3 regions of the Allobranchiibius huperziae genome follow, and region 1 is predicted to be linked to each of the others. Evidence: predicted binding sites of a transcription regulator. Region 1 holds the regulator's gene; each other region holds the start of a gene.
What was found. The regulator LexA, encoded in region 1, represses DNA repair genes until DNA is damaged. The targets are predictions, from matches to a motif close to TCGAACANNTGTTCGA.

Region 1 (6,815 bases):
GGACGAGTGTCGAGGAGGAGGAGGGGAAGGCCATCAGGCGGACGCGGCCGGCGCGCAACCCGGCGATCGCGGCGACCTCTGATTCGGCGGCCTCGAGGGCGCTGAGCACGGGGCCCGCGTGACGGGCCAGCACCGCGCCGGCTTCGGTCAGCCGCACGCTGCGGCCCAGGCGCTCGACCAGGACGGTGCCGATCCGGTCCTCCAGACGGCGCACCATCTGGGAGATGGCGGGCTGGGAGTAGCCCAAAGAGGTGGCCGCAGCGGTGAAGCTGCCCTCGTCGGCGATGGCCCGGATGACCCGCAGGCCCGCAGCGTCGATCATCCGCCAATCATATAATGGAAGGTTATCCATCGGAACCCATCTTCGTGCTTTCGTTCTGCACCAGCCATGCATCGCAGTGGCCACCCGCGCACCCACGGGGCCACGGGGCCGGTGCGACACTGATGACGTGCTCGAGTCTGCGGTCTCCCCGGTGCCCGAGGGAGTGCGCCCGGATCAATGGGACGGACTGGCGAGCTACCTGGCGGATGGCGGGCTGGTCGCCCTGACCGGAGCCGGCCTGTCCACCGAATCGGGTCTGCCGAGTTACCGCGACGCCCGCGGCGTACGTCGGGTGCAGCCGATGACGGTGACCGAGCTACGCGCCAGTCATGAAGCGCGGCAGCGGTATTGGGCACGTTCCTACGTCGGTTGGCCACGCTTTGCGGCTGCCCGACCGAATGACGGCCACCGCGCGGTCGCCAGGCTTCTCGCCGCCGGCACCCTGACGAGCGTCATCACCCAGAACGTCGATGGGCTGCATCAGGCGGCCGGTGCGAGCGAGGTGCTCGAGCTGCACGGCAACCTGGAGCGGGTGGTCTGCATGGCCTGCTCGAGCACGCATCGCCGCGATGACATGGACGACTGGTTGCGCGACGCCAACCCCGGATTCGACCGCGCGATCGGAGGCGCGGTCCGACCCGACGGTGACGTCGCGCTGCCCGAGGCGATCGTGCGCGCGTTCGTCACGGCCGACTGCCCTGTGTGCGGTTCGGACCTGCTGAAACCGGACGTCGTGATGTTCGGCGAATCGGTGCCGAAACCGTTGGTGGAGCAATGCTTCGGCCTCGTCGAAGAGGCGTCGGCGCTGCTCGTCCTGGGGTCGTCGCTCGCGGTGATGTCCGGTTACCGGTTCGTGCGCCGGGCCGCCCGCATCGGCGTGCCCGTGATCGTGATCAACGACGGATGGACCCGCGGGGACGGCGAGACCGACCTGAAGATTGAGGCGCCGCTGGGCAGCACCCTGACGGCGCTGGCGGACCGACTGGGAGCGCCGGCCGTGGGTGCACCGGGCGTCTAACGCGCCTGAGGAGCGCCGGGCGACCGCGGTCGCTCAGACCCTGCGCAGCACCGCCGTGACCTTGCCCAGCACCACGGCGTCGTCGCCGTCGATCGGGTCGTACGCCGTGTTGTGCGGCATCAGCCAGACCTTGCCCCCGGTGCGCTTGAAGGTCTTGACGGTCGCCTCGTTGTCGAGCATCGCCGCGACGATGTCGCCGTTGGTCGCGGTCGGTTGCTGACGCACCACGACCCAGTCGCCGTCGCAGATCGCGGCGTCGATCATCGAGTCGCCGACGACCTTCAGCAGGAAGAGGTCGCCCTCGCCGACGATCTGCTTGGGCAGCGGGAAGACGTCCTCGACGACCTCGTCGGCCAGGATCGGACCGCCCGCGGCGATCCGTCCGACGACCGGGACGTACGACGCACTGGGTCGTCGGTCGCCGATGCCGGTCTCGTCCTCGACGCTCAGGTCACCGTCCGGCGCGTTGGTGACGCTGGACCCGCCCCGGTAGCCGCGCTGGTCCTTGTCCTGGTCCGGTGAGATGACCTCGATGGCGCGCGGCCGGTTGGGGTCGCGGCGCAGGTAGCCCTTGCGCTCGAGCATCGACAGCTGGTGAGCGACGGAGCTGGGGCTGGTCAGGCCGACGGCCTCGCCGATCTCGCGCAGGCTCGGCGGGTAACCGCGCCGGTCCACGGAGTTGCGGATGACCTCCAGCACGCGCCGCTGTCGGGTGGTCAAACCGTCGTCGTCGCGCTCGGGCATCTGGTGCACCTTGGCCATGGTCTTCGTCCGTCCCTCTCCGAGTGGATCGTGCTGCCACCGCCCGCCCCAGGTGTCCGAACGGCTGCGTCCCCGGGACCGATGAGTCGCCGTATTCGGCGTCGTTCCGCGGATTCACAACTGCTGAGCAGGGGCTGTCGGTGGTCGGTGTTTCAGTTCTGCAGGTGAGCACGAGATTACGAGAGTCGGACACACTTTCCAAACATCTGTTCGGGGCGTGTCTGGATTTTCTCGAACGCGCGTGCTAGACATCAGACAGATGATCGATCGCACACACGTACGATCGACGAGTTATCGGAGGATCTCATGAGTGCCGTCACCGCTGTTCCCAGCTGGGTCACTCCCGCCACCCCTGCCCGGCCGGGTCGTCCCGGCGCATCGCGACGTACGGCGCCCGCGTCCATCCGTCGCGGCCACCTGCGCGCGGTCCCTGATCTGCCCGCGCTCGTGGACGCACCTGCGCCGACGATGCACATCACTCGTCGCGGTCGCCTGCTGATCACGCTGTGCGCACTCCTGCTATGTCTCGTCGGGGGAGTGGCGGGAGCCCGTGCCGCAGTGGGCGGCGGCGGGTCCGCGCAGCGCTACGACACCGTGGTCGTCCAGTCGGGCCAGACCCTGTCCTCGGTCGCCCACCACGCCTACCCCCAGCTGCCGATCGGCAATGCGGTGCAGCGGGTGCAGGCCGCCAATCGACTGAACACCCTGCAGGTGTTCGCCGGCGAGCAACTGCGCCTGCCTCGCTGAGTCCGGCCGCGCGCCTTCTGGCGCCCCGTAGCAGGGCCGACACCGCCTCCGTGTCGCCCTCGGCGGCCCTCTGACCAGCACGAACGACCCCGCGGAAACCGGGCAGTCTCTAAAGGTTGCATCACCCCCTCCACCGGAATACGATCCCTACATCTAGTAGTTACATCGATGTAAGTTGTCCACATGTAGTCCCCAGGTCGACCCGGGTTATCCCAAGGCACAGCGCGGATATCCCCCGGTTGTCCACGAGTTACCCACAGGTGGGCGGCTCGTTCGGCGGGGCTACGGCGTGGACGGCGAGTGATCGGTGTGAGCCGATCGTCGAGGGTGAGGGAGACACGCATGCACTGCCCGTTCTGCCGGCACGAGGACAGTCGCGTCGTCGACTCCCGCTCGAGCGAGGACGGCACCTGCATCAAACGGCGCCGCCAGTGCCCCAGCTGCGGCAAGCGCTTCTCCACTATGGAGACCACGAGCCTGACCGTCGTCAAGCGGTCCGGAGCCAGCGAGCCGTTCAGCCGCCAGAAGGTGCTCGTCGGGGTGCGCAAGGCGTGCCAGGGCCGCCCGGTCTCCGAGGACGACCTGGCGCTGCTGTCCCAGCAGGTGGAGGAGTCCATCCGGATGCAGGGACTGGCCGAGATCGACGCCCATGACGTCGGTCTGGCGATCCTCGGCCCGTTGCGTGCCCTCGACGAGGTCGCCTACCTGCGATTCGCCTCTGTCTACCAGGCCTTCGACGACCTGGGCGACTTCGAGGCGGCGATCGCGCTGCTTCGCGCCGAGCGTCAGGTGCTCGGCCCCTCGTACGCCGCCGACGATCCCGTTGTCAGTGGTGCCGGGGAGGATCACTGATACCCGGTTATCCCGTGCGCCGGGTGCTGCAGCAGTAACCCGTGCGCGTACCGCAAGGCCCCACAGCATCACCAGCACCACCCGCATCAGCAGCCCAGCTCACCACGTCACACGGAGGAACAGCATGACCGAGACCACCGGCGCCCGCGCCGACGCCGCCCGCGCAGACCGTGGGGTGCACATCGAGCGCATCTTCACCACGCCCGGCGTCCACCCGTACGACGAGGTGACCTGGGAGCAGCGCGACGTCGTGCAGCAGAACTGGAAGACCGGCGCGACGATCTTCGAGCAGCGCGGTGTCCTTTTCCCGGACTTCTGGTCTCTCAACGCCTCCACCATCGTGACGACCAAGTACTTCCGCGGGGCGCTCGGCACCGCGGTGCGTGAGACCAGCCTCAAGCAGCTGATCGACCGTGTCGTCCTGACCTACGTCAAGGGCGGGCGCGACAACGGCTACTTCGCGAGCGACGAGGACGCGGAGATCTTCGAGCACGAACTGACCTGGGCGCTGCTGCACCAGGTGTTCAGCTTCAACTCCCCGGTGTGGTTCAACGTGGGCACCAAGAGCCCGCAGCAGGTCTCGGCGTGCTTCATCCTGTCGGTCGACGACTCGATGGACTCGATCCTCAACTGGTACAAGGAGGAGGGGTTCATCTTCAAGGGCGGTTCGGGCGCCGGCCTCAACCTCTCGCGGATCCGCTCCTCCAAGGAGTTGCTGTCCAGCGGCGGCACCGCTAGCGGTCCGGTCTCCTTCATGCGCGGCGCCGACGCGTCCGCGGGCACCATCAAGTCCGGTGGGGCCACCCGCCGTGCGGCCAAGATGGTCGTGCTCGACGTGGACCACCCCGACATCGAGGAGTTCATCGAGACCAAGGCGCGCGAGGAGGACAAGATCCGCGCGCTGCGCGACGCCGGCTTCGACATGGACCTCGGCGGCCGTGACATCACCTCGGTGCAGTACCAGAACGCCAACAACTCGGTGCGGGTGAGCGACAAGTTCATGCGCGCGGTCGAGGCCGGCACGGAGTTCGGGCTGACCGCCCGCGGCACCGGTGAGGTCATCGAGTCCGTCGACGCCCGTGAGCTGTTCGCCAAGCTCAACAAGGCGGCGTGGGAGTGCGCCGACCCCGGCATCCAGTACGACGACACGATCAACGACTGGCACACCACCCCCGAGAGCGGCCGGATCACCGCGTCCAACCCGTGCTCGGAGTACATGTCGCTGGACAACTCCTCGTGCAACCTCGCGTCGCTCAACCTGTTGAAGTTCCTGCGGGACGACGACACCTTCGACACCGCGACGTTCCAGAAGGTCGTCGAGCTGGTCATCACCGCGATGGACATCTCGATCTGCTTCGCCGACTTCCCGACCGAGGCCATCGGCGAGACCACGCGCAACTACCGCCAGCTCGGCATCGGCTACGCCAACCTCGGCGCGCTGCTGATGGCGACCGGCCACGGCTACGAGTCCGAGGGCGGCCGCAGCCTGGCCGGCGCGATCACCTCCCTGCTGACCGGCGCGGCGTACAAGCGCTCGGCCGAGTTGGCCGAGGTCGTCGGTCCGTACGCGGGCTACGCCCGCAACGCGGATGCGCACCAGAAGGTGATGCGCAAGCACCGCAGCGCCAACGACGAGCTGCGTCCGCCGGACTCGATGGACGGTGAGATCCACCGCTACGCCAGCAAGGCCTGGAAGCAGGTCGTCGAGCTCGGCGCGGCTCACGGCTACCGCAACGCGCAGGCCTCGGTGCTCGCGCCGACCGGCACGATCGGCTTCATGATGGACTGCGACACCACCGGCATCGAGCCGGACTTCTCGCTGGTCAAGTTCAAGAAGCTGGTCGGTGGCGGATCGATGCAGATCGTCAACCAGACGATCCCGCGCGCGCTGAAGAAGCTGGGCTACCAGCAGGAGCAGATCGAGGCGATCGTCGAGCACATCGCCGACAAGGGCCACGTCATCAACGCGCCGGGTCTGAAGCCGGAGCACTACGAGGTCTTCGACTGCGCGATGGGCGAGCGGGCGATCAGCGCTCTCGGTCACGTGCGGATGATGGCGGCCTGCCAGCCGTTCCTGTCCGGTGCCATCTCCAAGACGGTCAACCTGCCGGAGACGGCGACCGTCGAGGACATCGCCGAGGTGCACCTGGAGGGCTGGAAGCTGGGGCTGAAGGCGCTGGCGGTCTACCGCGACAACTGCAAGGTCGGTCAGCCGCTGTCCGACGGTGGCTCGACCGCCAAGGACAAGGCGGCCGCCGCTGCCGACGCCGCCGTCGAGAAGGTCATCGAGTACCGCCCGGTGCGCAAGCGCATGCCGAAGCGTCGTACCTCGCAGACCACCTCGTTCGCCGTCGGCGGTGCGGAGGGCTACCTCACCGCGGGCACCTACGACGACGGTCAGCTGGGCGAGCTCTTCCTGAAGTTCGGCAAGCAGGGCTCGACCCTCGCCGGCATGATGGACGCCTTCTCGATCGCCGTGTCCATCGGCCTGCAGTACGGCGTGCCGCTGGAGACCTTCGTGGAGAAGTTCACCAACCTGCGCTTCGAGCCTGCCGGTCTGACCGACGACCCGGACGTGCGGATGGCGCAGTCGATCATGGACTATGTCTTCCGTCGTCTGGCGCTGGACTACACCGACTTCGAGACGCGGTCGTTCATGGGCATCCACACCGCCGAGGAGCGCACCCGTCAGCTCGAGACCGGCTCCTACGCCGAGGCGACCGAGGCCGACGGTGACGAAGATGTCGCCGGCGAGCTGGAGTCCTACTCCCAGTCAGCGGCGCCGTCCTCCAAGCGGCCCGAGCAGTCGACGTCGACGGTGGCTGCCGAGGACATCACTTCCGGTGCCGGCGCGGCTGACGTGCGCGAGGTCTCCTCGGAGATCCACTCCTCGGCCGAGCTGATGGAGAAGTTCCAGGGCAAGTCCGCGGACGCGCCGATGTGCATGACCTGCGGCACGAAGATGCGCCCGGCCGGTAGCTGCTACGTGTGCGAGGGCTGCGGAAGCACCTCCGGCTGCAGCTGACGCTGCCGCTGATTCGACCATGCACGCCGGGGCAGATGTGCCCCGGCGTGCATGGTCGAATCGTCAATAGAGGCGGGTGGTGGAGGTCA
Region 2 (6,815 bases), 1.2 Mb from region 1:
CCGGCAACTGGTTCTTCTGCGAGCAGAAGGGCTCTTCGATCACGGTCGGTGGGTACACCTCCTCCGACTGGGCCAAGACCATCGGCGACGATCACGGCGCCACGGGATACGTCCCGGCGGTGTACTTCACCGGCTCGCAGAACTACTGGGCAGGGATGCCCGCGTGCTCGACGCCCGCGCCGCCGCCCTCGGACGACAGCTGCACGCTCGGTCACAACCCCTCGGGCGGGACCGCGTACTACTGCCCGGTCTGGGTGCCGTCCGGCGGGGTGCCGCTCTACGGCTCGACCTCGACGTCCTCCGGCGTGGTCGACCACCTGCACACCGGCGGTTCGGCCAACTGGTTCTACTGCCGGGTGAACGGCTCCACCGCCACCGTCGGCGGCTACAGCTCCTCGAGCTGGGCCAAGACCATCGGCGATGACAACGGCGCCACGGGATACGTGCCGGCGGTGTACTTCACCGGTTCACAGGACTACTGGGTCAACCTGCCGTCCTGCGGCAGCGGCTCCACCAACCCGACGCCGCCCTCCCCGCCGAGCAACGGCGGCGCCAACACCAACGGCAGCGCGTGCGGTACGGCGTACACCGGGCTCCCCGGTCTGACGCTGAAGATGATGCAGCAGGCCTGCCGGGTCACCGTGACCAGCGACTCGATGTACAAATACAGCATCTACGCCTGGGACGGCGGCCACGGCTCGACCCCCGGCCCGACCTACGGCTCGTGCGACCCGAGCAACGGCGCTCCGAACGACTGCCACGTCGACGGATTCGACTGCTCCGGCCTCGTGCGATGGGCCTACTACCAGGCCACCGGGGTGGACGCGCTCGACGGCTACACGTGGGGCCAGTGGTCCAAGGCGCTCGCCCTCCCGCACAAGGCCGTCATCAACGCTGCCAGCCACGGCGGGTCGGGCCAGGTCGACAACTACCTGTCGCAGCTCAAGCCCGGAGACATCCTCTGGTACGGCCAGAACGCCGGCGAGCACGTCGCGATCTACATGGGCAACGGCAAGCAGATGAACGCCTACCAGTCCGGCGACCACGACGGCATCACCAGCGTCACCACCGGCGACACCTTCTGGGGCGCCGTCCGGATGTGGTGACGCCACCCCTTCACCACCCCGCACACCCCTCACAGATCGGAGAACGGCTCATGTACAAACGCATCGCAGCAGTCTCGGCGCTGGGCCTCGGCGCGCTGGGTTTCGCCGGCGTCGCCCCCGCCCACGCCGCGGGCAGCACCGTGCACGGCTGCGCCTACGGCTACGTGTGCATCTATCCCCAGAACGCCGGCTGGAACGGCGACCACCCGTCACTGCGGTACTACCACTACGGCACGGACAACCTCAGCAATCAGGTCGGTTACCACTACGTGCTCAACAACCAGTACAACGCCGGCCTGGCGTTCTGCACCGGTTACAACGGCAAGAGCTGCAACTCCGGCCTCGGCAACTGGGGCGAGTCGCACGCCAAGGGCGCGTCCTGGAACAACGTCTACCTGACCCCCATCAACTCCATCGAGCTCGGACCGTACGGGCCGTGAGGATCTCGTGACCTCACCCGCCCGTCGCACGACCCCTACCCCAAGGAGCATCAGATGAAGAAGGCACTCACCCTCGTCCTCGCCACCGGCGCACTGGCAACCTTGCCGCTGTCGGTCCCGATCGCGCAGGCCCACGCAGCGACCGCCAGCTACAGCTGCTCGATCGACAGCTACGGCGCCGTGCAGACCGCGGACTGGCTGAAGGTGCACCGCAGCCCGAGCACCAGCTCGGGCACGGTCGGACAGGTGAAGCGCGGCACCCTCTTCCACTACTGCAGCTCCTCCGGTCGCTCCGGAGGCGGCCACTACTGGGTCTACGGCTACGGATACAACGGCTCGAAGAAGCTGACCGGCTGGGTGGCCAGCGAGTACCTGGCCCACCCGTGACCCGCGCCGTCCGCAGCGGGATCTAGCTCGCAGACCAGGGAAGGGACCGCGCCACCGGCGCGGTCCCTTCTCTTGCGTTCAGGGGCTGTCGGTGGCGGGTGGTTGACTTCATACATGAGTTCGACACCGGGCCTCGCAGTTGTCACTGACAGCTCGAGTCTCGTTGTGCCGGAGCATGGTTCGACCACTGATCCGCTCGCTCGGGTGAGCCTGATCTGTGGGCGGTTGAACGCCGCGCACGCCGATCTGATCGACCTGGTCAGCGACCTGGTGCGCACTGAGTCGTGGGCGATCGGCGGGATCCGGTCCCCCGAACACTGGTTGACCTGCTTCGCCGGGGTCTCCCCCGCCACCGCCCGGGACCTGGTCCGGATCGCGGCCCGGTCCGCCGAGCTACCGGCCCTGTCCCGGGAGGTGCACGCCGGGCGACTCTCGCTGGGTCAGGCCGCCGTGGTCGCCGCGCACACCCCGGTCGGGTACGACCAGGTCGTAGTTGACCTGGCGGTGCACGCCACCGTCCCGCAGTTGCGCCGGGCACTGGTCAAATACGACTTCGCCACCACCACCGACGAGGCGGACACCCCGCCGGCCCCACCAGACCCGTTCTCGGTCGCGGCGCAACCGGCGGAACTATCGATGTGGTGCGACCACGACCGGTTCCACCTGACCTACTCCGTACCCGCCGACATCGGAGCCCTGGTCCAACAAGCCCTCGCAGAGGCCAAAGACACCCTCTTCCTCGCCACCACCAACACGAAAGACGACGGGCGGCGGGTGCGGATGGCCGACGCCATGGCCCAAATCGCCTCCCGCTCCCTGGACGCAGGGACCGTCACCACCGCCGGGCGGGCCGAGAAGTTCCGGATCTACCTGCACCTGGACACCACCGGCCAAGGCTGGCTGACCACACGCGGCGCCCTACCACCGCACCTCCTGAGGAAGTGGACCTGCGACGGGGTGCTCCAACCCGTCTGGGAAACCGGCGGCACCCCCGTCAACGTCGGACGCGCCCACCGCATCGTCCCGCGCCGCACCCGACGCCTGGTCGAAGACCGCGACCGCGGCTGCGCCTACCCCGGCTGCCTGGCGATCCACCACCTGGAATGCCACCACATCGTCCACTGGGCCGACGGCGGACCCACCAACATGGCCAACCTGATCAGCCTGTGCCCCCACCACCACGACCGACACCACACCGGCGACTTCACCATCCACCCCGCGCCCGACAGACCCGGACGGTTCCGATTCGCCACCCGCCACGGGCACCCCATCGAACCCACCGTCGCCACCCCACCCGACAGCCCCGAACCCACGGCAGCACCGCGCTACCCCGGGCCCACCAACGAGATCCTGCACCTGGACCAGGTCAGATTTCACCGTCGAAGTGAGCGCTTCAGGCAGTGAGCACGCTGTCCGCTGGACGACCACGGGCCGCACGCCACGCAACAGGTGGGTGATGATGGATCCATGAGCGAGACACCGCGCCTTCGTTACAGGTTCATCACCGGCACCGACGACCAAGCCTTCTGCGAGCGGGTGAGCACCGCCCTCGACGAGGGCTACGTGCTGCACGGATCCCCGGCGCTCACCTACGACGGGACGCGGGTCGTCACCGGGCAGGCCGTCGTCCTGCCGACGCCCGCCGACGGCTCGGTGCAGAACGCATGACCGAGGGGTACGCCGGCGATCTGACGCCTCAGCAGGCGTGGGAGCTGCTCGCCGCGCACGACGACGCCGTTCTCGTCGACGTCCGCACCACCGCCGAGTGGGCCTATGTAGGTGTCCCGGACATCACGTGCCTGGGCCGGGAGACCGAGTTCGTGGAGTGGGTGAGCTTCCCCGACGGATCGTCGAACCCGCACTTCGTCGACGACGTGCGCGAAGCCGGCGTCACCCCCGGCGACGGACGACCGGTGGTCTTCCTGTGCCGCAGCGGGCAGCGCTCGATCAGTGCCGCCAAGGCCGCGACAGCGGCGGGCCTCGGGCCGGCGTACAACGTGCTCGAGGGGTTCGAGGGCGGCCTGGACGACGCGGGGCACCGCGGCGGCGGTGGGTGGCGCGCGGCCGGACTGCCCTGGAAACAATCCTGATCCATGAGTGAGCCACGACCCAAGCCAGCGCTGCCCGAAGGATTGCGCCCCGCGACGTACGCCGTCCGCGGCGGCCAGGAGCGCACCGGATTCGATGAGACCTCCGAGGCGCTGTTCCTCACCCAGGGCTACGTCTACGACCGGGCGGCCGATGCCGAAGCCGCGTTCGCCGGCGACCTGGACCGGTTCATCTACAGCCGCTACGGCAACCCGACGGTGTCCACCTTCGAGGAGCGGCTGCGCCTGATCGAAGGCGCACCCGCCTGCTACGCGACGGCGACCGGAATGTCGGCCGTGTTCACCTCGCTGGCCGCTCTGGTGAAGCAGGGCTCGCGGATCGTTTCCGCGCGAGCCCTCTTCGGCTCCACGGTCGTGATCTTCGAGGAGATCCTGGCCACGTGGGGCGTGCGCACCGACTATGTCGACGGCCACGACCTCGCTCAGTGGGAGCGGGCCCTGGCCACTCCCGCCGACGTGGTGTTCTTCGAGACCCCCACCAACCCGATGCTCGACATCATCGACATCGCGGCCGTCTGCGAGCTCGCGCACGCGGCCGGCGCCACCGTGATCGTCGACAACGTCTTCGCCACCCCGGTGCTGCAGCGGCCGATCGCGATGGGTGTCGACGTGGTGGTCTACTCCGCGACCAAGCACATCGACGGGCAGGGCCGGGTGCTGGGCGGGGCGATCCTCGGCAGCCAGGACTACATCGACGGCCCGGTGCAGACCATGATCCGCAACACCGGGCCGAGCATGTCCCCGTTCAACGCCTGGGTGCTGCTCAAGGGCCTGGAAACGCTCGACCTGCGAGTCCGAGCGGCGAGCGCTGCTGCCGCCGACCTGGCGCAGTGGCTGCAGGACCGACCGCAGGTGGCGTCGGTGCGCTACCCGTTCCTGCCCTCACACCCGCAGTACGACCTGGCCCGCCGCCAGCAGGACGGCGGGGGCACGATCGTCACCTTCGATCTGGCGACCAAGGACGACGACCCGGCCGCCGCGAAGGTCGCGGCGTTCGGGCTCCTGGACGAGTTGCGCATCATCGACATCTCCAACAACCTCGGCGACGCGAAGTCGATGGTCACCCATCCTGCGACCACCACCCACCGCAAACTCGGCCCGCAGGGGCGCGCCGCGGTCGGCATCGGCGAGGCGACGGTCCGACTGTCGGTGGGACTGGAGGACGTCGAGGACCTGCGCGAGGACCTGGCGCGGGCGCTGCACAGCTAACAAGTGGGGTCGTCGCGCGCCCTATCGAGCGCGCAATGACCCCATCCGTGTGCGGAGAGCGCGTCAGTCGAGGATGGCGTCCACAAATGCCACCGGGTCGAACGGCGCCAGGTCGTCCGGCCCTTCCCCGAGTCCGACCAGCTTGACCGGCACGCCCAGCTGACGCTGGATCAGCACGACGATGCCGCCCTTGGCGGTGCCGTCGAGCTTGGTGAGGACGACGCCGGTGATGTCGACCGCCTGGGCGAAGACCTCGGCCTGTCGCAGACCGTTCTGCCCGGTCGTGGCGTCGAGCACCAGCAGACACTCGTCGATCGCGCTCTGCTTCTCGATGACGCGCTTGACCTTCGACAGCTCGTCCATCAGGCCGACCTTGTTGTGCAGCCGCCCGGCGGTGTCGATGATCACCACGTCCGCCTCGACGTCCGCGGCGTCCTTGACCGCGTCGAAGGCCACGGCGGCGGGGTCGGCCCCCTCACGGTCCGAGCGCACGGTGGGCACGCCGACCCGCTCGCCCCAGGTCTGCAGCTGGTCCGCGGCCGCCGCACGGAAGGTGTCGGCGGCACCCAGGACGACGTCCTTGTCCTCGGCGACGAGCACCCGCGCGAGCTTGCCCACGGATGTGGTCTTGCCGGTGCCGTTGACGCCCACGACCATCACGCACGCCGGCCGGTCGCCCACCCGGGTGGCCGCGATCCGCCGGTCCATCGTCGGATCGACGAGTTTCAGCAGCTCCTCATGCAGCCAGCCCTCGAGCTGTTCGGGGGTCGCACTGCCCTCGACCTGCACCCGTCTCTTGAGCGCGTCCACGAGCTCCGTGGTGGCCTCGACCCCGAGATCGGCGCCGAGCAGGGTGTCCTCGACCTCTTCCCAGACCGCTTCGTCGAGCTGACCGCCGGCCAGCAGGCCGAGCAGGCCCTTGCCCATCGCGTTGTTGGAGGCCGCGAGGCGCGAGCGCAGGCGGCCCATCCGGTTGCGCGCCGACTCGGGGCGCTCGATCGCGACCTCGGCGGGAGCGGCCGGTTCGGGCTCGACCGGGGGCGCAACGACGACCGGTTCGGGTTCGGGCGTGGGCCGCGGGGTGGTCGGTGGTGCGGGCGGTTCAGCGGTCTTGCTGGTGTCGATCCTGGCGGTGCTGCCCGCCTGGTAGGTGTTGGCGCCGCGCACCTTCTCCTCGCGCGGCGGCGCGGGCGGAGCCGCCGTACGGCGGCGCGACGCGCTGCCCCGCACGAAGGCGACGAGCAGGCCGAGCCCGCCCAGCACGACGACGGTGATGACGGTGAGGATCTCCCAGAGACTGTCCACCGCCCCATCCTCGCAAACGCGACAGGGTGCTCGAGACCACCGCCCGTCGGGGCGGGTCGGTCTCAGGAGGCGCTATGCGCTCCCGACGCCTCGCTGCCCTGCTCGACGTCGTCGCCCTTCGCCCGTTTGTCACGCCCGCGGTCGGTGACGGAGGTGAGCATCTGCTCGCCTCGTTCGGTCAGCACCTGGCGACCTTCACGGCGGGCGGGGACGGCAACGAGGCCGACGACGACGCCGGCGAGGACGAGACAGAGCAACAG
Region 3 (6,815 bases), 1.5 Mb from region 1:
GAGCAACCGCGTGGGGGTCACTGCGTTGTACGCCGCTCCTGTCGGGTAGTAGCCGGTGACGTCCACCAGCAGGTGCGTGCTCGCCGAGGTGAACAACGACAATCCCCCGGCCGAGGACGGCTTCACGATCGCCTGGTTCGCGATCGTCTGGCCCTTCACGTAGTTCAGCGTCGACGTGGATGGCCGAGACGTCCCGAACGTGAACGTCGTGAGGAATCCGCTCCGGGCGGGGCCGACCGCGGTCACGTTCACCATGACCGCCGCCACACCGGATGCTGGCACCCCACCACGTCCCGTCACCGACACCGTAGTGGTCGACCCGGCCGCCGGCTCCCTCCCGGACCTGGTGTCCAGGATCCGGGCAGGCGTGAGGGGCACGAACCTGGGCGCCGATGTCGCCGACGACGCCGCTCCCGGCCCCATCGATCGACCCCTGGCCGCGGGCGATGCCTGGGCGGGAACCGCCCCCAGCACCGTCAGTGCCACAACGGTCATCGAACTCAGTGCCCAACGCACTATGCGGCTTACTTGACTACCCCCGAAATATCAGCCCCGACGGCCCCCTCTTCGTGTGGCCTCGCCGGAGGGTACAAGGCGCTGCTGGAATTGACGCAGTAACTGCGGTGGTCACTTTCTGACATGCATGCCCGCGGGCAGTCGGAGGCCGGTGCCACAATCGCGAGCGCGACGGCACCTGCTGGGGAGCCCCGCACCATCACTCGATCGACAGAAGGTGACGGCCCGTGAGTGCGACCACTCCTGACCCGAAGCGCACGCTGACGGAAGGGGAGGTGGAGCGTGAAGGCCTGCCCGACTGGCGGATGCTGATCGACCGGCTGCATGCCAGCTTCGACACGGGCGACTTCGTCACCGCGGTCGGGCTTGTGAACGCCATCGGACGGGTCGCCGAGGAGATGGACCACCATCCCGACCTCGACCTGGCCTACGGCCGGCTCGACGTCCGGCTCATCAGTCACGACGTCGACGGGGTGACCTCGCGCGATGTGGCATTGGCCCGGGCCATCAGCGAATCGGCCCGGGCCGCGGGAGCCATCCCGCACCCGGAGCGCACCAGCGTGCTCGAACTCGCCCTGGATTCGGCCGACGAGGCCGAGATCAGGCCGTTCTGGGCGGCCCTGCTCGACTACGACACGGTGCAGGCCTGGGGCGAGATCCAGCTGCACGACGCCACCGGGCGTCGCGCGTCGATCTGGTTCCAGCCCACCGAAGCCCACGACGTGCCGCGCCAGCGCTGGCACCTCGACCTCCGCATCCCCCCTGAGGTGGTGCACGACCGGATCGCCGCCGCCATCGAGGCGGGCGGCGAGCTGGTCGACGACACCGCGGCGCCGGCGTTCTGGGTGCTCGCCGACCCGCAGGGCAACCGCGCGTGCCTCACCACCTGGCAGGGCCGCGAGTAGGTCAGCCGGTGACGCCCAGTGCGGTGGTCACCGGTGAGGGCGCGGGCGGCTGGCCGGGGTTCGCGGCTGACGAACAGTCGGTGTAGAGCTTCGGGTCGGGTGCGCTGTCCGGGCCCTCTTGGTAGATCGCGTTGCTCAGGAGCGCGCCGTGCAGGGTGCCTCCGTTGACGGTGATGACCAGCCAGCCGAAGTCGGCGGGCCAACTCACCCGGACCGTCTTCGTCCGACCGGCATCGAGCCGGACGCTCGGCTCGGCGATGGTGGCGGGGCTGTCCTGCGCGGCAGACACGGCGAGCTGATAGGTGCGGGTGCCGACACCCTCGGGGGCGGTGATGGTCACCCAGCTGGTGTGCTGCCGCAGTCGGATGTTGGTCGAGGTGCACGACGCTGCAGCCGCAGTCATCGGCACTGTCACCCGCGAAGACGACGACGAAACGGGCGACGGTGACGAAGTCGGCGACACTGTCGTGGGCGACGGGGTCGATGTCGAGGCCTGGCTGGTGCTGGCCACGACAATTCCGCCCGCGGCGGCGGTGACGCCTCCGAGTGCGGCGACCAAGAAACGTTGGCGAGTGCTGTACATGAGATAACGCCCTGGTGAGTGTGTCTGCGATCTCGTCGGAGACTCACGTAGGAAGACGCCCGACAGTGACGATCGGTTGTGAGCGATGCGCAAACGAGACCTGGATACGTCGATGCCGTCTTCGGCGGTCAGCGGGTGGCGATCTGCAGATCGCGGCGCCGGCGCTCCAGCCGTTGTGCTCGTTGGTACTCCGCGGTGACCAGTTCGACCACCGACGGCCAGGACTCGAGCGGCTGCTGCGCCGTGTTGTGCTCGGTGATCCGTCGCCGCAGCCGGTCGTCACTCACCAGGCGGACCAGCGCCTCGACCATCCCCAGGTCGTTGCCCGCGAGCAACCCGTTGACGCCGTGTGCGATGAACGTCGAGACCCCACTGCGACGCGGTGCCACGACCGGCAGCCCCGTCGTACGCGCCTCCAGGGCGGCAATCCCGAACGCCTCGAAGGTGGCTGGCGAGATGTAGACGTCCGAGGCGAGGTATCGCTCGCGCAGCTGCTTGCGAGTCATCCGACCCGGAGCGTTGAACCACTCCCCCGCATCGAGTTCGGCGGCCCGCCGCTCCAACCGGGGCCGCAGCTCGCCGTCGCCCAGGATCTCCAGGCGTACGTCGCGCTCCGGCACCCGCCGGCGTACCTCGTCCACCAGTTCCAGCAGGGCCAGCGGTCGCTTACGACGTGACAGGCGCATGGCCGAGATCATTCGGATCACCCCGTCGTCCTCACGAGTGCCGGGCGCCCAGTCGGATCCCTCGATGCCGTTGGGCAACAGGTGCACCGGGTACCCCGGGCCCGCCATCCGCTGAATCGGCGCCGCCGCGACGGTGGACACTGCAGAAAGCGCCGCGCCTCGCGCGCCCCACCGACGGACGTATCCGGTGAGCCCGATCCAGTCCGCGGAGCGGCCGTGCACCGAGTGCCAGGTGACCGCGGTCGGCAGTCCGAGACCCTGCGTCACCCGCACACAGTCCATGGCGAACGGACTGACGACGCCCATGTGCGCGTGCCCGACGTCGAAACGGCCCGCCTGCAGCATGTGCCGCAGGGTGCGCGGCGCGAACGGGTTGATCGGGAAGTCCTTCGGCAGCGTGATCGCGAGCCGGTGCACGGGGATCCCGTCGAGCCGGTCGGTGCCGATGCGCAGGTGCGCTGGGCCGATGGTCGCGGTGAAGACTTCCACCTCGTGCCCGGCCGCCTGCAGATGGCGCGCCAGGTCGTGCACCTGGACCTCGATCCCCCCGAGCCGGGGCAGATAACAGTCCGACAGGAGAGCCACCTTCACGCCGCCCACGATCCCATGCGCCCGGGGGGTGCCCGCTGACACCGATCCTCAAGTCGCGTTTCAACCGGTGTGCGGCGGGGTGTGGATGAACCCGGAAACCCCACCACGGCGGAGGGAGATGTGGATGTCCGATGCTCGAATAATCAACATCTGCAGGCAGATTCGCCATATTCACTCTTGCTAACGGTGTCGAACACGCGTATGATTCAGGGTAGATGGCAAGGGTGCCGTCATCAGCCCAGGAGGGGACATGGCGCAGTCGACGACCGATACGCATCGTCCCGCTGGGCCGGGTGCTGGTGCCCGGTTGATGGCCCTGCTCGGCGACTTCAACAGCGCGTTGGATGAGTGGCCTGGCGCGTTGTGGCAGTTGGATGAAGCAGCCCTGGGTGAGGTCGTCGGGGGCATGCTGCGGATCGGCTCCCGCGCGGAGAACGTCGCCGCCCTGGCCACCGCCGACGCCCTCGGTCGTGGGACCGTCGCCAACTCCACCGCCACCGGCGCTCCCGCGTGGGTGGCTCGGCAAGCAGCCGGTGTCGAACCGACCGTCGTACGTCGGGTCGGGATGGTGGGAGTCGATTGTGCGGACCCGCGCAACAAGGTGGTCGCCGAGGCGCTGGCCGATGGGTCGGCCAGTGTGCTCACGGCGGCGGTCGCGTTGCGGGAAGTGCCCCGGATCCTGCCGCAGCTCCCGACCGCCGACCGCGATGACCTGCTCGGTCGCTACCTGTCGTTGTCCGACCACGGGTCTCGCACATTGCGGCAGCTCAGCACCCGGATCCTGGGCGAATACGCCCCCGAACGCCTGGTCCGCGATGAAGAACGCCAGCAGGACTGCGAATCGGTCTTCTGGGCCGACCTGCCCAGTGGGCTGACCCGGTTCGTCGCCGAACTCTCGAGCGGGCACGCCGCCATGGTCAAACACGCCCTAGGCGCGCTCTCTGCGCCCGCACCAACGGTGACCGATAATGATGCGCAGGAGCGCGATCTTCGTAGTCCGGCCAAACGGCGTGCGGATGCCCTGGTGCGACTGGTCGACACCGCCGCCGGTGTGCTGGACGGCACCAGCCCGCGGCCGGTCGGGGAGTTCGGCGGCACCGCGAAGATCCTGGTCACCCTGGACTACAACACCCTCTACGAGGGCCTTCGCAACGCAGGCCGGCTCGACGATCTCAGCGAAAACGGTTCGCAAGAAACCAGATCGGCGCCGACGTACCTGCCAGGCATCGGACGCACCACCGACGGCGAGCACCTCGACGCCGGCACTCTGCGCCGACTCGCCTGCGACGCCGACCTGATTCCAGTCTTTCTGGGTGGTGAGTCCGAACCCTTGGACGTCGGACGGGCCAAACGCCTCTTCACCGGTGGGCTCAGAACGGCGATCATCCATCGGGATCAGCACTGCACCTTTCCCGGTTGCGACCGACCACCGGACTGGTGCGATGCACATCATGTGAGGCCCTGGTGGGCCGGCGGCGAAACGAGACTCACCAACGCAGCACTGCTCTGCGCCCGCCACCACACCATCGTGCACCGCGATCTGCTCATCGCCACCGCCACACCCACCGGCGTCACCTGGAACCTCACCCCAGGACTCATGCCCACCCGACCCGGCCGTGAACCAGCAGCCACCCGCGGCGGACACGCCCACATCACCTGAGGCGCAGCTTCCTCCCGGGCCGCCTGCAGGCCGCACGGAACCGCATGCGACAGGATGGTCGGCGATGTCGCACACTCTCGTGGTCTTCCACGCCCATCCGGACGACGAGGCGCTGCTGACCTCGGGGACGATGGCGAAGGCGGCGGCCGCGGGTCACCGCGTCGTCCTCGTCGTGGCCACCGACGGCGACCTGGGGCTCGCCGCCTCGTCCTACCGCTCTGACGGGAGACAGCTCGGCGGCGTCCGGATGCGGGAGTTGCAGGAGTCGGCGCGGGCGCTCGGTGTGGCGCGGACCGTGCACCTCGGGTACGCCGACTCCGGCAGCGGGCCGCTGCTGTACGACGATCCGCCGGGTGCCACACGGTTCGCGCGGGCCGACGTCGAGGAGGCCGCGGGCAGGCTGGCGGACATCCTGCGCGAGGAGCACGCGGACGTGCTCCTGACCTACGACGCCGCCGGCGGCTACGGCCACCGCGACCACGTCCAGGTGCACCACGTGGGCGCGCGCGCAGCCGAGATGGCCCACACCGCACGGGTTCTGCAGGCCACCGTCCCCCGCGACCTGCTCGTCCTCGGTATCCGCCTGGTGTCGCGCCTGCACCGCTTCCCCGCGGACTTCGACATCGCCTCGTACGAGCGGGCCTACTCCCCCCGCTCCGCGATCACCCACCGGATCCGCGTGCACCGCCAGATCGCCGCGAAGCGTGCATCGATGCGGGCCCACGCCTCGCAGGCGACCGCGGACGACGGCGACCGCACGCTCGGGCTCTTCCTGCGCGTCCCCCGCCCGCTCTACGACCTGGTCTTCGGCTGGGAGTGGTACGTCGACCCGGCGCGACGCGGCGGACTCGGGCAGGTCTCCCACGACATCTTCGAGGGGCTGCCCCGGTGAGCACGACTCCCGATTCCCATCGCCCGACGGTCACCCGGAACCAGGTGCTGAACGGCGTCCTCGGGATGACGATGGCCGGGCTGCTGCTCGGCTTCGGGCTGCCGCTGGTCGCGCAGACGGGCTGGCATCAGATCGGGATCCACCTGTCGCACCTGGGTGCCCTGGGCGCCCTGGAGCTCTTCGGCCTCGTGGTGCTCGGCCTCTGGTGTTACACCTTCACCCTCACCGGCTCGCTGCCCGGCCTCAGCCATCCCAAGGCATTGATCATCAACGTCTGCGGGTCGTCGGTGTCCAACCTGCTTCCAGGTGGCGGAGCGGTCGGGATGGCCGCGACGTACTTCATCGCGCGCAGCTGGGGCTTCACCCGCCGCAACATCTCCACCTCGATCATCGTCAGCGCGGTCTGGAACGTGCTCGCCCGGCTCGCCATGCCGCTCATCGGTCTCGCGGTGGTCTCCACGTCGCAGAACGCGCTGCCCGGGCCGGTGCGCACCGCCGCGTTGTACGGCGGGGTCATCGGGCTCGTGCTGCTGCTCGGCTTCATCGTGGTGCTCATCAGTCCCGTCCTCACCCTGCGCCTCGGCCGGTTCCTCGACGCGCACGCGGCAGCCCGCATCGCCCGCCTGCGTCGTGGTGAGCAGCGCGGCGTGCGCCCGAACCTGACCGCTCTGCTCGGTGATCAGCGCACGAGGCTCGCCGTGGTCACCACGACCGGCTGGTTCCCGATGACGTTCGGCGTGGTCGCCTTCCTGGGCATCTACTTCGTGCTCTTCTGGCGCACCATGTCCGCGGTCGGGGTCGACCTGCCGGTCGCCGACCTGTTCGCGGCGTACGCGCTCGGCCGGCTGCTCACCGCGGTCGGAGTCACCCCGGGGGGCCTCGGCATCAGCGAGGCCGGGACACTCGCGGTGCTCGTCGCGTGGGGCGCCGACAAGCCGGCCGCGGCCGCAGGGGTGCTGGTCTTCGCGATCTTCTCCCACCT

Region 2: a site for LexA is predicted at 2,042-2,057, ahead of HNR15_RS05240 (DUF222 domain-containing protein). Genes of this name have one in related genera too.
Region 3: a site for LexA is predicted at 3,471-3,486, ahead of HNR15_RS03825 (HNH endonuclease signature motif containing protein). Genes of this name have one in related genera too.

Annotation. Positions count from the first base shown of each region.
Region 1 covers NZ_JACCFW010000001.1:2,290,930-2,297,744, reverse strand. The annotation lists gene HNR15_RS10805 (LysR family transcriptional regulator) at 1-322, opposite strand, end outside; gene HNR15_RS10800 (NAD-dependent protein deacetylase) at 450-1,340, shown strand; gene lexA (transcriptional repressor LexA) at 1,374-2,102, opposite strand; gene HNR15_RS10790 (hypothetical protein) at 2,409-2,849, shown strand; gene nrdR (transcriptional regulator NrdR) at 3,192-3,701, shown strand; gene HNR15_RS10780 (vitamin B12-dependent ribonucleotide reductase) at 3,826-6,726, shown strand; gene HNR15_RS10775 (hypothetical protein) at 6,790-6,815, opposite strand, start outside.
Region 2 covers NZ_JACCFW010000001.1:1,097,383-1,104,197, reverse strand. The annotation lists gene HNR15_RS05255 (C40 family peptidase) at 1-1,106, shown strand, start outside; gene HNR15_RS05250 (hypothetical protein) at 1,157-1,546, shown strand; gene HNR15_RS05245 (hypothetical protein) at 1,601-1,933, shown strand; gene HNR15_RS05240 (DUF222 domain-containing protein) at 2,138-3,337, shown strand; gene HNR15_RS05235 (DUF1737 domain-containing protein) at 3,401-3,601, shown strand; gene HNR15_RS05230 (rhodanese-like domain-containing protein) at 3,598-4,023, shown strand; gene HNR15_RS05225 (O-succinylhomoserine sulfhydrylase) at 4,027-5,250, shown strand; gene ftsY (signal recognition particle-docking protein FtsY) at 5,314-6,555, opposite strand; gene HNR15_RS05215 (hypothetical protein) at 6,618-6,815, opposite strand, start outside.
Region 3 covers NZ_JACCFW010000001.1:804,721-811,535, reverse strand. The annotation lists gene HNR15_RS03850 (hypothetical protein) at 1-282, opposite strand, end outside; gene HNR15_RS03845 (4a-hydroxytetrahydrobiopterin dehydratase) at 744-1,421, shown strand; gene HNR15_RS03840 (hypothetical protein) at 1,423-1,761, opposite strand; gene HNR15_RS03835 (hypothetical protein) at 1,751-2,011, shown strand; gene HNR15_RS03830 (glycosyltransferase family 4 protein) at 2,133-3,281, opposite strand; gene HNR15_RS03825 (HNH endonuclease signature motif containing protein) at 3,532-4,941, shown strand; gene HNR15_RS03820 (PIG-L deacetylase family protein) at 5,006-5,833, shown strand; gene HNR15_RS03815 (lysylphosphatidylglycerol synthase transmembrane domain-containing protein) at 5,830-6,815, shown strand, end outside.